Regions from separate parts of the Micromonospora sp. NBC_00362 genome, predicted to be linked through region 2. Evidence: riboswitches for the same ligand, from Rfam matches in the RefSeq annotation. Region 2 holds a riboswitch; the other holds the start of a gene.

Region 1 (7,333 bases), 740 kb from region 2:
TGATCACGGCCCCGCCCCACGCGCTCGTCGTGCAATCCACTGTTAGCGTCGTCTGCCATGGCCGATCACGCGCTGCTCGCCTCGGGGCGCGACGCCGACGTCTACGCGCTCGACGCGTCTCGGGTGCTGCGCCGCTACCGCCAGGGCGGGGACAGTGCGCCCGAGGCGGCGTTGATGGCGTACGTCGCGGCCGCCGGCTACCCGGTGCCCATGGTGTACGACGCCCAGGGACCCGACCTGGTGCTCGAACGCCTCGACGGCGAAACTCTCCTGGCGTCGACGCTCGCCGGGCGCACCGGCATCGGCGCGGCCGCCGACCTGCTCGTGGGCCTGCACGACCGCCTTCACAGCATGCCGGTCCGGTTCAGCGCCGACCCGGCGGACCGCGTCCTGCACCTCGACCTGCATCCACAGAACATCATGGTGACCTCACGCGGGCCGGTGGTCATCGATTGGCGCAACGCGACCGAAGGGCCGGCCGACCTGGACGTGGCCATGACCGCTCTCATCCTCGCCGAGGTGGCGATCAGCACGGACCCGCAGCTCGCCGATCCAGCTCGGGACGGCCTCGATGCCTTTCAGCGACGCGCCGAGCCGCCCCGGGCCGGCCAACTACGGCACGCCGTGGGTCTGCGTCGGGTCGACCCCGCGCTGTCCGCCGACGAGAAGGCCGCCCTGGGTCGCGCCGCCGCCCTGGTCCACACCCGCGTCGGCTGAGGCAGAGCCGAGCCCCCGGCCGGGCTCAGCGCCACGTTGACGCCCGCGCCGTCGGCGATGTCCCGGACGGTGGTGGCCGCGTAGCCGTCCCGGGCGAAGCGCTGGCGAGCGGCGTCGAGCAGCAACTGCCGGGTCTCGGCCGCGTCCCGACGGCGACGCTGGGCCGGTTCGCCGGCGGTGTGGCTGGTCGCGGGGACAGGCGGTTCTGCTGCTGTCACGACGCGTTCTGCAAGGGCTGCCCACCGACGCGGCGTTCGGTTCGACCTCAACCTGCTCGCGGCGCGCCCAGTCGGAGCTGCCAGCGCGTGCCCTGACTGGTGAGCCGGACGACGGCCAGGGGCTCCACGTCCACCTGCCGGTACGTTGCCACCGGAAGACCGAGGGCGTGCACCACAGCGACCCGGATCACCAGTGGGTGGGTGACCGCGATGACGCGTCCGCCGGCTCGGTGCTGCTCGTCCAACCAGCTTCCGACCCGATCCCGCACGGCCGTGACGGACTCACCGCCGTGCGGCGCGGAGTCCGGAGCGGACAGCCAGCCGTGCAGCGCCTGTGGCTGCGATTCAGCGATCTCCTCAAGCGTCCGTCCGGACCAGATCCCGTAGTCACAGTCGGCCAACGCCGTCTCGATCGTCGGCAGCAGGCCGAAGGCGTCGGCGGTCTGTCGAGCGGCCACCGCGGGACTGGACAGGCAGGTGGCGTTCACGCCGAGGAGCCCACGCCGGTCAGCGCCCGCCTGGGCCTGGGCGAGGGCGGCACGAAGGCCACCCTCGTCCAGGCCGTCGTCGACGCCGCCGAAGCGGGCGCGGCGCAGCGCGGCGGTGTGACCGTGGGCGACCAGCCGGAGGCTGGTGCCGGTCACGTGCTCGGCAATGCGATGCCGGTCCGGCGACGCCGCTCGTGGTGCATCAGGGCCGCGAACAGCAGGCCGATGCCGGTCCAGAGCACGACCTGGGTGCCGAGCGAGGCCAGTCGGAAACTCCACAGCAGGGTCGCCGGGAAGTCCGCCGGAACCTCCTGGAAGGACGGCATCACCACGTACGACACTGCCGTGACCAGGAGGAACCCGCCCACGGCCGCAGCCGCGCGCAACCACGTCGGCGCCTGGGCGCCGACCGACCGGTAGCCCAGCGACCCGGCCCACACGGCCACCAGCCCGAGCACCACCATCAACAGATAGGTGACGGTCCGTTGGTTGATGGTGGCCGGGTCGCCGACCGCCGGTGGGTTCGCCGGGTACTTGAGGAACGGCACGATCACCGCGCCGAGCAGCGCCGCGCCGGCCAGCAGCAAACCCGACCGTCCGTCGTCGTCGCCGCGCCGCCGACGGGACAGCAGGACGTACGCCGTGGCCAGCAGGCCACCCATCGCGGCCCCGAACAGGCCGGTGGCCAGGAACAGCCCGCCGCGCTGACCCGTCCGGCCGACCAGGGCGTCCTCGTGATCGTGGGCACCAGCGGCGGGCTCGGCGTGCGCCGCCGCCTCCTCGATGGCGATGGCCGCCTCGACGTGCGGTTCGCCGGCGACGTACGCGAACGCACCGGCCAGCAGGCCGGCGATCAGGCCAGCCAGCAGCCCGCGGACGAGGACGGCGAGGAACGGGGGAGCGGCGGTGGTGTTCAGTGGCACGGGACGCCCAGCAGGTGCCGGCCGTCGTGCATCAACTCGTGCAGGTACATCCCGCTGCGCGACACCGCGCCCTGGTCGAAGGCGACGAGATACGCCAGCAGGGTGAGTGCGGCAACGGTCGCCAGAGCTGTCCACAGCAGACGGGCACTGCCAGCGGGGTGCACCACCGGCTGGCTGGAAGCGGAGCTAGACATGAATACACGAACCTCCCCAGGGATGACGCGTCCCCATCGCAAGGCTGCGGACGACCGAGCGTCCTGGCTCGCGGCCCCCAGGTGTGGTTGGGAAACCGCTCACAGTGGCGCGACCGCGCCGGATTCACACCGGCTTCCCTCGCGTCGCCGCAGATAGTGGGTCGACGGTATCGGTGCCGCCTCAGGCGGTCAACCCGGGCCCCGCGCCCCGAACGCGTCCACATACCGGTACGCCGACGAGGCGGATCGGCCGCAGGTGCCAGTGGATTCGTCAGACCAAAAGGCGACACTGCCGGAAGCTGGTCGTGACGCGCGTTCCGGGACTCAACAACAGTCTGTTACCGCTAACATGGTCAACCTGCCAGATCGACTCTGTGGCTCCGGGTTGACCCGGAGGGCTCGATCAGCGGCTGGGCGGGGTGTGAGGTGGACGAGAACGCGCCAGGGCGGGTCCCGTGACGACCGGCGACGTCGCGCGACGACCGGGCATCGTCGACGCGCATCATCACCTCTGGGTCCGGGCGCGGCACCCACAGCCCTGGATCGATCCGCACACCATGGCCGCGATCGACGACGACTTCACGCCGCTCGAGCTCGCCCCGGCGACCCGGGCCGCAGGGGTCACCCAGACCGTTGTCGTTCAGTCCGTCGCCGTTCGGTCGGAGACGCCGGAGTTGCTCGGCATCGCGGCCGACGACCCGCTCATCGCCGGGGTCGTCGGCTGGGTCGACCTGAGCGCCGCCGATGTCGACCGCCGCCTTGCCCGACTCCGCAGGGCGCGCGGCGGCGAACGACTGGTCGGGATCCGGCACCTGGTCCAGTCCGAACCCGACCCGACCTATCTCGACCGTCCCGACGTGCGGCACGGCATCGCCGCGGTCGGTGCCGCCGGCCTCGCCTTCGACCTCCTGGTGCGCCACAGCCAGCTGCCGGCGGCCGTCCGGCTCGTCCGCGACATGCCCCAGGTGCGGTTCGTCCTGGACCACCTCGGCAAGCCCCCGCTCGGGCGTGCCGATCTCGGTGACTGGCAGCGCGACCTACGGGCGCTCGCGGCCGAGGCCAACACCACGGCGAAGCTCTCCGGCCTGGTGACCGAGGTGGACGGCGGGTCCTGGACGGCGTCCGACCTGCGGCCCGCGGTCGAGTACGCCCTCGACGTGTTCGGGCCGGATCGGCTGATGTTCGGCTCGGACTGGCCGGTGTGCCTGCTCGCCACCTCGTACACCCGCTGGGTCACCGTTCTGGGTGACCTGCTGGACCCGCTGTCCGACGACGAGCGGGCCGCGATCTGGCGTCAGACCGCCGGCCGGGTCTACCGGCTGGCCCCGTCCTGAGACGGCAGCGCCCTTTTCGACCTGGGGACATAGCATGTTATCGATAACATGCTAGCGGCGGCAGTCGATGTCGATTTGGTCTGACGTATGGCTTCGATGGCGCAGGTAACGATGGCAAAACATGCTCGCAAGACCTTGGCAACATACGTGAATGCGTGGCAAGGTAACGCCTGATCGTGGGAAACATCCGACCTATCTCCGAGGGGTGTGCGGGCGCCTAGCCGCACCGCCGTCCGAGCGGGGTCGGTCGCTCACAGGCGTTCGGCTCGTCGGCGGGTCCCCGTCGGACGCCGGCGCCACGCTTGGGGAGGTCAGGTCCGACGATGAGTAGCGCCGAGGCAACCGCCGGCACGCAGCGCGGCGAACTCAGCGACTGGTTCCGGGAACGGATCTCCCACGCCGTCTCCGAGTTCACCGCCGCGACCGCGCTGGTCGTCCTGTTCATCGCCCTGTCCTTCGCGAGTCCCTACTTCCTGACAGCCGACAACCTCTTCAACATCGGGGCCCAGACGGCGGTGATCGCCATCATCGCCACGGCCCAGACGATGGTCATCATCACGAAGGGCATCGACCTGTCGGTGGGATCGGTCGCCGCGCTCGCCGGCGTGTTGGGCGCGATGGTCGTGCGCGACCTCGGCTTCTCGCTCTGGGCGGCCACGGCTGTCGCCATCGGCGTCGGCGCGTTGGCCGGGCTGTTGAACGGGCTGCTCGTCACGGTGGCCCGGATTCCGCCGTTCATCGCGACGTTGGGGACGATGTCCGTGGGCCGCGGCCTCGTCTTCATCATCACCGGAGCCGTCGGCGTCTACGGCCTGCCCCGATCCTTCCAACTGCTCGGCAACGGGCAGATCCTCGGCATCCCGTTCGCCGTGGTGATCACCGTCCTGGTTGCCGTCGGGGTCGCCTTTCTGCTCTCCCAGACCCGCTTCGGTCAGTACACCTACGCGATGGGCTCCAATCTGGAGGCAGCCCGCCGCTCCGGCATCCGGGTCGGGCGGCACCTCACCGGGGTGTACGTGCTGGCCGGCGTGCTGGTCGGGCTGGGCGGCATGATCGCCGCGTCCCGGGTCAACTCCGGCCAGCCCAACTACGGGATCTCGCTGGAACTCGACGTCATCGCCGCCGCCGTCATCGGCGGAGCCAGCCTGTTCGGTGGGCAGGGCCGGATCGTCGGAACCATCATCGGCGCGTTCCTCATCGCCCTGGTCCGCAACGGCGCCGTCCTGCTCGACATCAGCATCCACTACCAGCAGGTGATCGTCGGCGTGATCATCTGGGCCGCCGTCTACTTCGACCAGTACCGCCGCCGGCGGCTGGAATCACGGGGTTGACATGCCATTCCGAGAGTCCGAACGAGGAAGGACACACACCATGGCACACACCACCACCAGCCGGCGGACGCGAGGACGACTCCTGCGCGCGCAGGCGATCCTGGCCGCGGCCGCGGCGACCGCCCTGCTCAGCGCCTGCGGCGGGGTCGAGGTCCGGGACGGCGGCGACGGCGCGACCAAGGACGCGAGCGGCCCGTTGAAGCTCGCCGTCGTACCCAAGGCGGTCGGAGCCGACTACTGGAACACTGTCAAGGCCGGCGCCGAGTGCGCCGCGCAGCGCGCCGGGGACGTCACCGTCCAGTGGGACGGGGTGACCACCGAGACCGACGTCGAGGGCCAGGTCAACCTGATCCAGAACTTCGTCACCAAGAAGGTCGACGGCATCGTCTACGCGGCGACCGACTCCAGCGCGCTGGCACCGGCGACCGACAAGGCGCTCAGCGCCAACATCCCGGTCGCCATGATCGACTCCGGCACCAGCCCGCAGCCGTCGAACGTGCCCCTCTTCGCCACCGACAACCGCGCATCGGCGACCGAGGCGGCGAAGCTGCTCGCCACCGAACTCGGCCCCGGCAACCACGAGGTGGCGCTCGTCGAGTTCCAGCCCGGATCCCAGACCAACACCGAGCGGGTCGACGGCTTCAAGGCCGGTCTCGCCCAGTACCCCAACCTGAAGCTGGTCGGCCAGCAGCCGAGCCGCAGTGACGTCAACGAAGCCCGACGGGTCACCGAGAACATCCTCACCGCCAACCCCAAGCTCGCCGGCGTCTTCGCCGCCAACGAGCCGAGCGTGCTCGGTGCCGCGCAGGCCATCCAGGCCGCCGGCAAGTCCGGCAAGGTGGTCATCATCGGCTGGGACGCCGCCCCGGACGAGATCGCCGGAGTGCGCAACGGCCAGATCTCGGCGCTGGTCGTGCAGAACCCGTTCAAGATGGGCTACTTCGGCGTCGACAAGATGGTCAAGCACCTCCGTGACAAGGCGCCGCTGGCATCGGCCGACACCGGCGTCACGTTCGTCACCAAGGAGAACATCGACTCGGCGGAGATCAAGGCGGTGCTCGAGCCCAGCTGCGCCAACCCGCCGGTGCAGTGATGGGCGGCACTCCAACGGCCACCGCCGACAGCGACCAGCAACCCACCGAGACGGAACCGCCGGTCCTTGAGGCACGCGGCATCGTCAAGCGGTTCGGGCACGTCGAGGCGTTGCGGGGCGCCGACTTCACGGTCCGCCGCGGTGAGGTCGTCGCGTTGATCGGCGACAACGGCGCCGGCAAGAGCACCCTGATCAAGACCCTGTCCGGTGTGCATCCGCCGGACGAGGGCGAGATCCGGGTCGGCGGCCGTCCGGTCCAGTTCTCCACTCCGGTCGATGCCCGACGGGCCGGGGTGGAAACGGTCTACCAGGACCTCGCCGTCGCCGACGACCTCAGCGTGGCCGCCAACCTGTATCTCGGCCGGGAGATCCTCCGCTCCGGACCACTCGGCCGGCTCGGACTGTTGGACAAACGCGCCATGCGCCACGGCGCTGCCGCCGCCCTCGACGAACTCGGCGTACGGATCCCCCGGGTCACCACCCCGATCGCGATGCTCTCCGGTGGGCAGCGGCAGTGCGTGGCGGTGGCCCGCGCCATCATCTGGGCGACAAACGTGGTCATCCTCGACGAGCCCACAGCGGCCCTGGGTGTGGTCCAGACCGGGCGGGTGCTCGACGTCGTCCGGCGTGCCCGCGACGCCGGCATGTCGGTGGTGCTGGTGAGCCACAACATGCCTCAGGTGCTCGAGATCGCCGACCGGGTCGAGGTCCTGCGCCTCGGTCGACGCGCTGCCCAACTCCGCGCCGACGAGGTCACCACCGACGACCTGGTCGCGGCGATGACCGGCAGCACCAGCGTGGATCGGGACGAGCGGTGACGGCTGCCGTCCAGCGGGGCGCGCAGGATCCCGGCCGTCGGGCGACCTCGAACGCCGTCGGGTCGCCGTTGCGGCTGAGCCCACTGGGCTTCGGCGCCTCGCAGGGCGGCAATCTCTACCGGGCGACGTCGGACGAGCAGTTCGCCGCCGCCGTGGACACCGCGTGGGCGGGCGGCATCCGATACTTCGACACGGCGCCGCACTACGGGCTGGGCCT
Region 2 (7,333 bases):
ACGCGCCGGAGCCGGCGCCGCCCAGGACGGTCGCCGCGGCGACCAGCCGGGGGGACGAGGTGATGGCCGGTGTTACCAGCAGGACGGCGAAGCTCGCCATCGACGCGGCGAGGACGACCCGCCGTCCGAGGCGGCGGGTGAGAAAGGGTGCGGCGGAGGCTCCCACCACGCCGCCCACCCCCAGGGCTCCGATCAGCAGGCCGTATTCCGCGTGGCTCAGGTTCATCGGTCCGGGTGCGATCGCGTAGACGGCGATGACCGCCATCCAGGCCGCCCAGCACCCGCTCGCCGCACCGGCCACCAGCAGCAGGGACCGCAGAATTCTTGCCTGCCACACGTACCGGATGCCCTCGCGGATGTCGACGCGGAGGCCCGGAAGCTTCGCCCTCGGTCCGGGGTGACCGCTGCTGCGGTAGTGACCGGTCATGACTGCCAGTGCGAGTAGTGCGCCTGCGTAACCAACGCCGCCGGCACCGAGTGCCACGGCCAGTCCGGCGGCGGCGAGCAGACCACCCAGCGGGGGCCCGATGAACTCGTTGGCCGCGGTCTCGGTCGCTGTCAATTTCGCGAACGCGGATTCCATGCGACTGCGGGGTATGACCATCGGCACGACCGACATCCGGGTGGTGTCGGCGAACACCTCGGCGGTGCCGAGGAGCAGCGCACCCGCGTACAGGCCGGCCAGCGGGAGGGCGTCCACGAGGACGGCGCCCACGAGCACGGCGAGGACCAGGGCGCGCGCGGCGGCCATCGTCATGATCAGGCGCCGGTGGTCCACCCGGTCGGCGAGGGCACCGGCGGGCAGTGCGAACAGCAACCAGGGCAGGGTGTTGGCCAGGGTGGCACCGGCGACCAGCGCAGGGGAGTCCGTCATCGAGACGGCCACCAGAGGCACTGTCAGCTTGACGACGCCGTCAGCCAGGTTGGTGATGGCGGCACCGGCCCACAGGGCGTTGAAGTTCCGCGTGCTCACTGTCGTCGGGTCGCCTGGTTGGGTGTCGCTGTGCATGGCCAGGAGCTTGCGACATCCTGCGGCACCTCCCTAGAGTTTCGACTGGAGGCGAAACGTGGCGGTGTTCCTGGTCGACGCCGAAGTGATGGCGCGGGCGCGTTTCGGCACCTCGCAGCTCACCGAGACGTTGGGGGCGCTGAATATCCTGCGCCGGGCTCAGCCGCTTCCGTGGCATCGGGTCTGGCGGGACCAGCACGTCGATGCCTTCCGGGGCTATCTCGACGGTGACCCGGTGACCCGGGCCATTCTGGCGCACGCCATATCGTCCTCCTGGATGGCCGACTTCCTGACGGTGCCGCCCGCCCGTCCGGACATGACGCTGGACGACGAACTCGTGGAGCTGGAATCGCTGCCGGATGACCGGATCCGTGCCGATCTGGCCCACGTACGTTCTCCGCTGGCTGCGGAACTGCGCGGTTCGGGGTTGGCGAGCCGGACGGCCGCTCTCCTGCGCTGGGTCTGGCACCACACCATTGAGGCGGATTGGCCGCGCCGGCAGTCGGTGCTGCGCGCCGACGTGGTGTCCCGGATCTCCCGGCTGGGCCGGGACGGATGGTCCGGGGTCCTCAACGACATGAGGCCCGGCACGCGCTGGCTGGGCAACGGCCGGCTGCAGGTCGAGGAGCGGCCCTACCCACCGTCCGACGTGCGCGGCGGGACGCTGACGTTCTTCGCGGCCCACTGCCGGGGAGGCTGGATCTCCTGGAGGTTGCCCGACCGCTTCGGGATCGTCTATCCGGTGACGGGAATCTTCGCCGAGGCGGCTCTCACCACCCCGGATCCACTGCGCCGCCTGCTCGGGAACGCGCGGAGCACGATTCTGGTGCAGGCGGCTGAGCCGGTCAGCACCACGGCCGTGGTCGCCGCGACCGGGCTGCCGCTCGGTACCGTCGGTGGTCACCTGCGCGTGCTGACGGATGCCGGTTTGCTCCAGAAGCGCCGGTCAGGCCGGGAGGTCCTCTACTGGTGGACGGATGCGGCACGGACGCTGGTGGCCGGGGCCTCATCGTTCTGAAGGGTCACGGCGTCAGGTGCCCGCACCCGGTGCCGGAGAGCGTTTGCCGCCTGGATCAGGCGCCCTCGACGGCCGAGCGGGCCTGCTCGAGCGTCATCGGCTCCCGCCGCCGACGTGGCGTAGCTCGACCCCGACCGGCAGCTCGTCCAGGTCGGCGAAGGTGCGGGTCGGCGGCAGGATGGCGAAGTCTTCCCAGGACGCCATCGCGCGTGCGCGGGCTGAGAAGCTCGGGCGGAGGCGGGCATCGGCGCGTATCTGCTCCTGCAGGTAGGGGTGGCTCCACGGCCGGGCGGCCTCGGCGCGCAGCAGCGCCACGGCCGTCTCGTGCCCGACGATCTCCACGCCGGGCCAGGCGCAGGCGCCCCACACGTGGTCCCAGTGATGGTGGGTGTAGACCAGCCAGCGCGGCTCCGGAAGCCCGGCGGCGGCCAGCGCGGCCTGGATCTCGCGGGCGTGCGCGGGGCTCTGCCCGGCGTCGATCATCACACTGCCGCGTTCGTCGGCGACGACGGCGACACCGGCCTGGACCGCCTCCGGGTCGGGATCGCCCGGATACTGCCAGACACGGCCCGCCAGGTGATGGAACTGCGGGGCGACCATGATGATCGACCTCCGAGATTGATCGCGGACACTGGTGTGGCGTTCGCCGATCCTAGGTGAGGGTGTCGGCCGGCACCGCCCTGCCGGAGGATCGGCGCAGGTCAGGACTCGTCCGGCCACCTTTGCTCTGCTTACCTATAGGCGCCGGTGACGCTCCGTGTCTGGTGCACATAGGTAAGCAGAGCAAAGGACGTCGCACATTGATCTGAGGCATTCCGTCGCGCGGAGTCGCGCTCGTATTAATCGTTGAATCTCGATGAGTCCCGTCCGCCCGGCGGGGTCGGACCGGCGTTGACCGGCGGCGCGGCGGTGTGGCAGCATTCGCGGCCTGACGGCAGTGAAGGAAGTCGGTGCGAATCCGACGCGGTCCCGCCACTGTCACCGGGGAGCGATCCCCCCTCGTGAGTCACGGCCGTGTGTCTGCGGTTGGAAGGCCGGGGGAGAGCGTCGATCCGGAAGCCAGGATACTTCGGCCGTCGGGACGTACCCCAGGGCGTGGACACCCGAGGAGGACCCGATGACGCACGGCGTCTCATTCATCGACGACTATCGTCGTATCGCGCTCCAGGCAGTGCGTTCCAAGGACACCGGCCACCGGCACCGCTGAGCTGATCGCCCGGCGCTGTCCGGCCCCGACGCATGCGTCGGTGCGCCGTTCGCGCGGGCCGTCGTACCGGCTGACGCCGTACCCACTCGCATCGCCCCGGTCACCCCCGTGAGGGTCCAGGGCGTCACTTTCCGGAGCATGCCGTGCGCATCCTGCTGCTGTCCACCGCCGACACCGACCTGCTGGCCGCCCGCGCCAGCGGCGCCGACTACCGGTTGGCCAACCCCGCCCGAGTCGCCGCCGAGGAGGTGCCCGCCCTGCTCGACGGGGTCGCCCTCGTCGTCGTACGCCTGCTCGGCGGTCGGCAGGCGTGGGCGGATGGCCTCGCCGCGGTGCTCGCCACCGGCGTGCCGACGGTGGTGCTCGGCGGCGAGGCGCTGCCCGACGCCGAGCTGATGGCCATCTCCACGGTGCCGTCCGGGGTCGTCACCCAGTCGCTGGTGTACCTCGTGGAGGGCGGTCCGGACAACCTCGGGCAGTTGGCCCGGTTCCTCTCCGACACGGTGCTGCTCACCGGCGAGGGATTCGCCGCACCCGCGCCCACCCCGGCGTACGGCGTGCACGGCGAACACCCCGCCGACCCGGACCGGCCCACAGTGGGAATCGTCTTCTACCGGGCACACGCCCTCGCCGGCAACACCGACTTCGTCGACGTGCTCGCGGACGCGGTCCACAAAGCCGGCGGTAACCCGCTGCCGATCTTCTGCGGCTCGCTGCGCGGGCTGACCGCGGGCGCCGGCCCACTCGGGCTCTTCGCCCGCTGTGACGCGCTGCTGGTCACTGTGCTCGCGGCCGGAGGTGCGGTCGCCGCCGACGCCTCCGGTGGCGGCGACGAGGACGCCTGGGACGTCGGCGCACTGGCCGCCCTGGACGTGCCGGTCATCCAGGCGCTCTGCCTCACCAGCACCCGCGCGCAGTGGGCCGACAGCGACGCCGGCCTGTCCCCGCTGGACGCCGCCATGCAGGTGGCCATCCCCGAGTTCGACGGCCGGATCGTCACAGTGCCGTTCTCGTTCAAGCAGATCGACGCCGACGGGCTCTCGGTCTACGCCGCCGACCCCGAGCGGGCCGCCCGGGTCGCCGGGATCGCGGTGCGCCACGCCCGGCTGCGGTACGTGCCGCACGCCGACAAGCGGGTCGCCGTGGTGCTCAGCTCGTACCCCACCAAGCACTCCAGGGTCGGCAATGCCGTCGGATTGGACACGCCGGCCTCGGCGGTCCGGCTGTTCGCCGCGCTGGCCGAGGCCGGCTACGACCTGGGTGACGCGCCACCGCCCGGCGACGGTGACGCGCTGATCCACGCGCTGATCGCCGCCGGTGGTCACGACGTGGAGTGGCTCACCCCGGAGCAGTTGGCCGCCGCCGAGGCCCGGATACCGGGGTCGACGTATCGGCGCTGGTTCGACCAGGTCCCGGCCGAGCTGCGGGAGCGGATGCGGGAGCACTGGGGTGAGCCGCCGGGCGAGCTGTACACCGAGGGCGGCGACATCGTGCTCGCCGGGCTGCGCTTCGGCAACGTGGTGCTGCTGATCCAGCCGCCCCGCGGCTTCGGGGAGAACCCCATCGCCATCTACCACGACCCGGACCTGCCGCCCAGCCACCACTACCTGGCCGCGTACCGCTGGCTGACGGCGCCCGCCGCGGACGGTGGCTTCGGCGCGGACGCCGTCGTGCACCTGGGCAAGCACGGCACCCTGGAGTGGCTGCCCGGCAAGGGCCTCGGCCTGGCCGCGGACTGCGCGCCCGACGCGGTCCTCGGCGACCTGCCGCTGGTGTACCCGTTCATCGTCAACGACCCCGGCGAGGGCACCCAGGCCAAGCGGCGAGCGCACGCCGTGGTGGTCGACCACCTGGTCCCGCCGATGGCCCGCGCCGAGACCTACGGCGACCTGGCCAAACTGGAACAACTGCTCGACGAGTACGCGACAGTGCAGGCCCTCGACCCGGCCAAGGTGCCCACCGTGCGGGCCCAGATCTGGGACCTGGTGCGCGCCGCCGAGCTGCACCACGACCTGCACGCCGAGGCGATGCCCGACGCGGACGACTTCGACGACTTCGTGCTGCACCTCGACGGGTACCTGTGCGAGGTCAAGGACGTCCAGATCCGCGACGGGCTGCACATCCTCGCCGACGCGCCCACCGGCGAGCCCCGGGTCAACCTGGTCCTGGCGGTGCTGCGCGCCCCGCAGATCTGGGGCGGCGCCCGGGCCCTGCCCGGCCTGCGACAGGCACTCGCCGTCGCGTACTCCCTCGACGAGCAGGAACTGCTCGCGTCGCCGGGACAGCGACTGGCGCTGCCCGCGGCGCTGACCGACGTGGTGGACGGGCCGGCCGGCACCGCCGCCGACGCGATCGACCTCATCGAGGCCCTCGCGCGGCGGCTGGTCGTCGGCATGGAGACCCTGGGCTGGGCCGTGGACACTGTCGACGCCGTGGTGGCCGAGGTGACCGGTCGGTCGATCCCGGACGTCGCCGCGGTGCTGCACTTCGCCGCCACCGAGCTGGTGCCCCGACTGGACCGCACCACCGACGAGCTGACAAACACCCTCGGCGCGCTCGACGGACGGTTCGTGCCGCCCGGCCCGTCCGGCTCACCCACCCGGGGCCTGGTCAACGTGCTGCCCACCGGCCGCAACTTCTACTCCGTCGACCCGAAGGCCATCCCCAGCCGCAACGCCTGGGACGTCGGGGTGGCCCTCGCCGACTCGCTGCTGGCCCGGCACCTCGCCGACACCGGGGCGTACCCCCGCTCGGTGGGGTTGACGGTGTGGGGCACCAGCGCCATGCGGACCCAGGGCGACGACATCGCCGAGGTGCTCGCGCTGCTGGGCTGCCGGCCGGTCTGGGACGACAGGTCCCGGCGGGTCACCGGCATCGAGGTGGTGCCGACCGCCGAGCTGGGCCGCCCCCGCGTCGACGTCACGGTGCGCATCTCCGGCTTCTTCCGCGACGCGTTCCCGCACGTGGTGGCGCTGCTCGACGACGCCGTCCGGCGGGTCGCCGCCCTCAACGAGCCGGACGAGGAGAACTACCTGCGCGCGCACGTCGCCGCCGACCTCGCCGAGCACGGCGACGAGCGGCGGGCCACCGCCCGGATCTTCGGCTCCAAGCCCGGCGCGTACGGCGCTGGGCTGCTGCCCCTGATCGACGCCCGTACCTGGCGCAGCGACGCCGACCTGGCCGAGGTGTACGCGGTGTGGGGCGGCTACGCGTACGGCCGGGGCCTGGACGGGCGGGAGGCGCGCGCCGACATGGAGCGCTCGTTCGCCCGGATCGCGGTTGCGGTGAAGAACCAGGACACCCGCGAGCACGACATCGTCGACTCCGACGATTACTTCCAGTACCACGGCGGGATGGTGGCGATGGTCCGCCATCTCACCGACACGTCACCGCAGGCGTACGTGGGTGACTCGGCGATGCCGCACGACGTGCGTACCCGCACGCTGGGCGAGGAGACCCGGCGGGTGTTCCGGGCCCGGGTGGTCAACCCGAAGTGGATCGCCGCGATGCGTCGGCACGGCTACAAGGGCGCGTTCGAGCTGGCGGCCACAGTGGACTACCTGTTCGGCTACGACGCCACCGCCGGCGTGGTCGACGACTGGATGTACGAGCACCTGGCCGCCGCGTACCTCTTCGACGACACCACCCGGGAGTTCCTGGAGAAGTCCAACCCGTGGGCGTTGCGGGGCATCACCGAGCGGCTGTTGGAGGCCGCCGACCGGGGGCTGTGGGCCGAGCCGGAGCCGGCCACCCTCGACCGGCTGCGCGACACGTACCTGGCCAGTGAGGGCGATCTGGAGGACCGGGCATGACCGCGACCTACCCGTTCAGCGCGGTGCTCGGCATGGCCGACATGCGGCTGGCGTTGCTGCTCAACGCGGTCTCCCCGGCGATCGGCGGGGTGCTGGTCCGGGGCGAGAAGGGCACCGCCAAATCCACCGCCGTCCGGGCCCTCGCCGCGCTGCTACCCCCGGTGCGCCAGGTGGTGGGCTGCCGCTTCGGCTGTGACCCGGCCGAGCCCGACCCGGCCTGCCCGGACGGCCCTCACCCCGCCGACGCCGCCGCCGAGACCCGTCCGGCCCGCCTCGTGGAGCTGCCG

Evidence for each region. Region 2 has a riboswitch for cobalamin ahead of cobN (cobaltochelatase subunit CobN). Riboswitches for the same ligand answer to the same signal wherever they lie in the genome.
Region 1: another riboswitch for cobalamin. It lies ahead of OG992_RS07820 (CbtB domain-containing protein); the one in region 2 lies ahead of cobN (cobaltochelatase subunit CobN).

Annotation. Positions count from the first base shown of each region.
Region 1 covers NZ_JAPENH010000001.1:1,683,823-1,691,155, reverse strand. Annotated here, with positions in the region: gene OG992_RS07840 (phosphotransferase) at 58-717, shown strand; partial or broken gene OG992_RS07835 (TetR family transcriptional regulator) at 759-935, opposite strand; gene OG992_RS07830 (histidine phosphatase family protein) at 983-1,579, opposite strand; gene OG992_RS07825 (CbtA family protein) at 1,576-2,346, opposite strand; gene OG992_RS07820 (CbtB domain-containing protein) at 2,337-2,540, opposite strand; cobalamin riboswitch at 2,575-2,730, opposite strand; gene OG992_RS07815 (amidohydrolase) at 2,996-3,874, shown strand; gene OG992_RS07810 (ABC transporter permease) at 4,198-5,205, shown strand; gene OG992_RS07805 (ABC transporter substrate-binding protein) at 5,246-6,298, shown strand; gene OG992_RS07800 (ATP-binding cassette domain-containing protein) at 6,298-7,116, shown strand; gene OG992_RS07795 (aldo/keto reductase) at 7,113-7,333, shown strand, end outside.
Region 2 covers NZ_JAPENH010000001.1:948,484-955,816, forward strand. Annotated here, with positions in the region: gene OG992_RS04125 (MFS transporter) at 1-1,009, opposite strand, end outside; gene OG992_RS04130 (helix-turn-helix transcriptional regulator) at 1,068-2,027, shown strand; gene OG992_RS04135 (MBL fold metallo-hydrolase) at 2,121-2,627, opposite strand; cobalamin riboswitch at 2,968-3,097, shown strand; gene cobN (cobaltochelatase subunit CobN) at 3,378-7,046, shown strand; gene OG992_RS04145 (magnesium chelatase subunit D family protein) at 7,043-7,333, shown strand, end outside.